Regions from separate parts of the Bacillus sp. NS1 genome, predicted to be linked through region 1. Evidence: riboswitches for the same ligand, from Rfam matches in the RefSeq annotation. Region 1 holds a riboswitch; the other holds the start of a gene.
The links. Region 1 has a riboswitch for lysine ahead of AC4CV5_RS11680 (aspartate kinase). Riboswitches for the same ligand answer to the same signal wherever they lie in the genome.
Positions count from the first base shown of each region.

Region 2: another riboswitch for lysine. It lies ahead of AC4CV5_RS04230 (amino acid permease); the one in region 1 lies ahead of AC4CV5_RS11680 (aspartate kinase).

Region 1 covers NZ_JBZAZF010000003.1:250,740-253,145, reverse strand. The annotation lists gene AC4CV5_RS11685 (YslB family protein) at 1-270, shown strand, start outside; gene AC4CV5_RS11680 (aspartate kinase) at 311-1,543, opposite strand; lysine riboswitch at 1,670-1,849, opposite strand; gene uvrC (excinuclease ABC subunit UvrC) at 1,914-2,406, opposite strand, start outside.
Region 2 covers NZ_JBZAZF010000001.1:849,137-851,542, reverse strand. The annotation lists gene AC4CV5_RS04235 (hypothetical protein) at 1-18, shown strand, start outside; gene AC4CV5_RS04230 (amino acid permease) at 56-1,465, opposite strand; lysine riboswitch at 1,569-1,748, opposite strand; gene sspJ (small acid-soluble spore protein SspJ) at 1,865-2,005, opposite strand; gene AC4CV5_RS04220 (metal-dependent hydrolase) at 2,174-2,406, shown strand, end outside.

The DNA.
Region 1 (2,406 bases):
GAATTTCCGGCCTTCTTTGAAGAAGCGGGCTGGGGAACCCTTACCAACGTTAGCGCTAAAAAACAGGAGCTTGAATTTGAACTTGAAGGGCCGATCATTTCCAACCGGCTTAAACATCAGAAAGAACCATGCTTTCAGCTTGAAGCTGGTTTTATTGCTGAACAAATTCAATTAATGAATGACCAGATTGCTGAATCATATGAACAAGTGAAAAAGAGAGCCAATAAAGTGGTTCTGACTGTGAAATGGGATATGAAAGACCCAGTGTAATCAAAAAGGCGGTGACTGCATAGTCCCGCCTTTTTGATCGTCATGACACAGCTGAAGGGTGTTTTGAAAGCTCAAATGCATCGTGCAGTGCCTCGACTGCTTTCACCATGTCATTTTCGCTTACGACTGTTGACACTTTGATTTCAGATGTGCTGACCATTTTGATTAAAATGTTTTTTTCCGCCAGTACAGCAAACATTTCAGCCGCTACACCAGGGTTTGACACCATGCCTGATCCAACAATGGATACTTTAGCCAATTTGCTTTCTGTCTCGATTTTCTCGAATTCAAGCGCATCTTTATACTCTTCAAGCACCGCAACGGTTTGGTCTGCGTCTTCTGTTTTAACTGAGAAGGAAATTCCGGTCTGATTGTCTCCGGCCTGCGTTTGGATAATGATATCGACGTTAATGTTTCTTTTGGCAAGTGTTGTAAAAATCGTAGACAAGGTTGTCAAGCCGCCAGTCAGCCCGTAAATGGTTACCCTTGTGATTTGATCTTCAAACGCAATGCCTCTGACAATTAAATTTTGCTCCATGGATGATTCCTCCTCAATTAATGTTCCCGCTTCTGTTTCTGTACTTGAACGCACTTCTAACGGCACTTGGTAATTTTTCGCGAATTCAACGGCTCTCGGATGAAGAACGCCGGCGCCTAAATTGGCAAGCTCAAGCATTTCATCGTATGAGATGCCGGCAAGTTTTCTCGCTGATTTCACATAGCGCGGATCGGTTGTAAACACTCCAGGCACGTCCGTGTATATGTCACATTTATCCGCTTTTAATGCGGCAGCTAAAGCAACTGCTGTTGTATCTGAACCGCCCCGGCCCAATGTCGTGATTTCGCAATCCTCTGTCATGCCTTGGAATCCTGCGACAATGACAATCTTTCCTTGCTCAAGCTGATCTGCCAAAACCGAAGTGTCGATATCTGTAATTCTTGCGTTTCCGTGAACGGCTTCCGTGCGGATTCCCGCCTGCCAGCCAGTATAGGACACTGCGTCATAACCTTTTTCCTGAAGCGCCATTGAAAGCAGGGAAATGGTGACCTGCTCGCCCGTCGCCAGCAGCATATCCATTTCGCGTTTGCTCGGCTGGTCAGAAATTGCTTTTGCAAGGCCGACCAATTCGTCAGTGGATTTTCCCATAGCTGAAACGACAACAACGACTTGATGGCCCTTCTGTTTTTCTGCAATCGCGCGGTTTGCCGCATTTTGAATTTTTTCAACTGAGCCGACGGAAGTGCCTCCGAATTTTTGTACGATAAGACCCATGTATTACCACCCTTTACATTTTGGTTCGTGCGGGTGAGGAGGAAGAGTGCTTTGTCCACAATAAAAAAAGCAATGAGAGGATTTGCTCTCATTGCTTATCAATTAATCATCATGAATGATTATGAACAACGAGATAGCCCTCCAAGAAAATGATTTCTTGACAGCCTTACATTTATTCAATGCACGGCCAGCAAATAATACCGATGGGGTTTTATTTGCTTCGGCGACGCTCCCCTTTCAGCCTTTTTCACAGAATCCATCATTCTCCAAAGGCTTACTCTTGAAGTTCGCACCTCTATCTTCACCATATAACACGATCTAACTATGAAATTAGTTCACATTTTATCAGATCTTTTTTAAAAGGACAACATTATTTTTGCAATTTATCGTAAAGCAGCTGAGCCGCCGCTGCGGGAACACCCGCTTTTTTGATGTCCTCAAGGCTTGCTTCCTTCATTTTTTTTACGGAACCGAAATGCTTTAACAGCATTTTCTTTCTTTTCTCTCCGATACCCGGGATGTCGTCCAAGACGGATTGAAACGCGCTTTTTCCGCGGATTTGCCTGTGAAAACTGATCGCAAAACGATGCACCTCGTCCTGAATACGCTGCAGGAGATAAAATTCCTGGCTGTTCCGTTCCAGGTACACCGCCTCCAACGGATCCCCGATTAGTAAATTTGAAGTTCTGTGTTTTTCGTCTTTCGCTAAACCGGCGATCGGGATATCCAAGCTGAGTTCATTTTCAATGACATCCCTTGCCGCGTTGATCTGCCCTTTTCCTCCGTCAATGATGATTAGATCAGGCAGCGGCAGGTTTTCGCGAAGCACTCTCGTATAGCGCCTTCTGACAACCTCTCTCATA
Region 2 (2,406 bases), on a different contig from region 1:
GAAATTGTCATTCGATAAAAAAAGACACCTGAGAAGCAAATCAGGTGTCTTTTGTTTATGCTTGTTTTTCTTTCTGAAACTTTTTAACCACAAATGGATAAACAATCAAGCCGACAAAGAATAAACCGATGCCGAGAATAAATGTCGTTAAATCTGCTGTGCCTGTTACAATAACAAACACGGAGTATGCACACGCCAGTATCGCGATCAATCCGTCTCTTACACGGGAGCCTTTCAGCTGGTCATATGTTTCACCTTTGATGACAAGCTTCAAGCTGTAAATCGCTGATACCAAATACGGAATTAAATACGCAAGCGTTGCCGCTGTCGTTAAAAACGTAAATGCGTCACTTATTGTCCGGGAAATAACCGAGAAGATGAAGACCTGTGACATAACGTTTGTAATAACGAGTGCAATGATGGGACTTCCCTTTTTATTCGTTTTTGCAAAGAATGCCGGGAAATCTCCTGCTTTAGCGGCTTGGTATGGAACCTCAGAGCCAAGCAAAATCCAGCCGAGCATCGTTCCGAATAAACAAAGGATAGCCAAAAGTGCCATAATCACGCTTCCCGCGTTTCCGACAATCGCATACAGTACATCAACGAACGGTTTTTCAGAGCCGACAAGCTTATCATGCGGCAGAACACCCATCGTAATTAACGTCACAATAATATAAATGCTCAAGGCAATCAGCAAGCCGGTAATTGTTGCACGTTTCACATCACGCTGAGAGCGCGCACGGCCGGACAGGATAACCGCTGATTCAATTCCGACAAACGCCCACAGTGTAGAAATCGCCGCGTTATGAACCTGGCCTCCAATTCCAATGCTTGTGCCGTTTTCTCCTTGAACCGGGAAATAAAAATGATCGAATAATGTCGTTTGAAACACAAATAATCCGGCAACGATAAAGAAGACAAACCCTAATACTTTAGAAAGCGTTGTAACAAAGTTCAATTTACTTGCACCGTTAATGCTTGCAACAAGAATCGTGTGCGTTCCCCATAACAAGATCGTACATACAGCAAACGTCAGCAATTGGCCGAGTGTCACCACTTGCCCGCCGATCGAAAACATTTCACGTTTATCAACTAAGATCGGGAAGAACGAAGTCAAGTAACCGGCGAGACTTGTAATGATCGCCACGTTACTGATCCAGCTCGCCACCCAGTAGCCCCACACCATTGTGAAACCGGCAGCGTTCCCTTTCTTCGGATCAGAGAACAGCGCTCTTGCATAACTTTGCGGTCCCGCTGTCAGCTCAGGCTTACGAATGGACAAATGCCCGAAGACAAGTGCAATCATCAGCACGCCGGCACCTGTCAAAAGCCAGGCGGACGTGGCGCCAAACGGACTCGCGATTGAAGCAAGCGAGCTCGGTAAGGAGAAAATTCCTGATCCAACCATATTTCCAACGACAAACGCCGTTAATAACCAAAAACCCCATTTTTTCGTCTGTTCCATTCCAGTACCTCCATGATTCTTTGTACGGACCAGACCCCGAGATCATGTAAACGCAAAAAAAGCCTGAACAAAAGTCCATGCTTAAAGAAACACACACCCTTGATCTCCGGATAGCCCTCCGCGAAAAAGCACGCGGCAGTCCTGCACTTATTCAGATACAGTCCCAGCATAGAGAAGGATCGGCTTTCTCCACACTTCGGCGCTGATGCCTTTTACACATGTTTAACAGCTCCTGTCAGCCTGGCATGTGTGACTCATCATCCGCGCAACCTCTACCTCACTGAGAAAGAGTGAGGATTTAATTATTTAGTTACTCCCAGAAGGTTATCAAAGAAAGAATGATCTGTCAAAGGGAACAGATGGAAAATACGGATAGAGCCAAGCCCTATCCGCATGTGGTTATCGGTTATTTTTCTTTTTTTGCACAGCTTCTTGAAGCGGATCATCTTTTAGAGCTGAACCGGCATCTTCAAGAGCTCCCTGGATTACGTTTTTTTCTTTTTCAGAACGTTTTCCTTTATCTTTATTAAAGAAACCCATTCGTATCACCTCTTTATAGAAAATAGGTACATGTTTAAGATGCCTTTTTCCTTGAAAAATTATGCGAGAAATTTTTTATCGTCCAAAGTCCTGTTGATCAAACATACATTCTCTTGATATATTTGTAATTCAGAGATTTTTTGCAAAAGATAAAAGGAGAAGCGGGAAATGACAGGAAAAACACACATCATGGGAGGCATCGCTTCTTGTACGGCAGCGGCTTATTATTATTATGGATTTGATCCAGTGCTTATGGCTGCGTCAGGCGCGGTTGGGGCATTGATACCCGATATCTGCCACACACAAAGCAAAATCGGGAGAAGACTTCCTATTTTATCGAAAGTGGTCAGCTCCGTTTTTGGCCACCGAACCTTTACGCACAGCCTGCTGTTTCTGCTCAT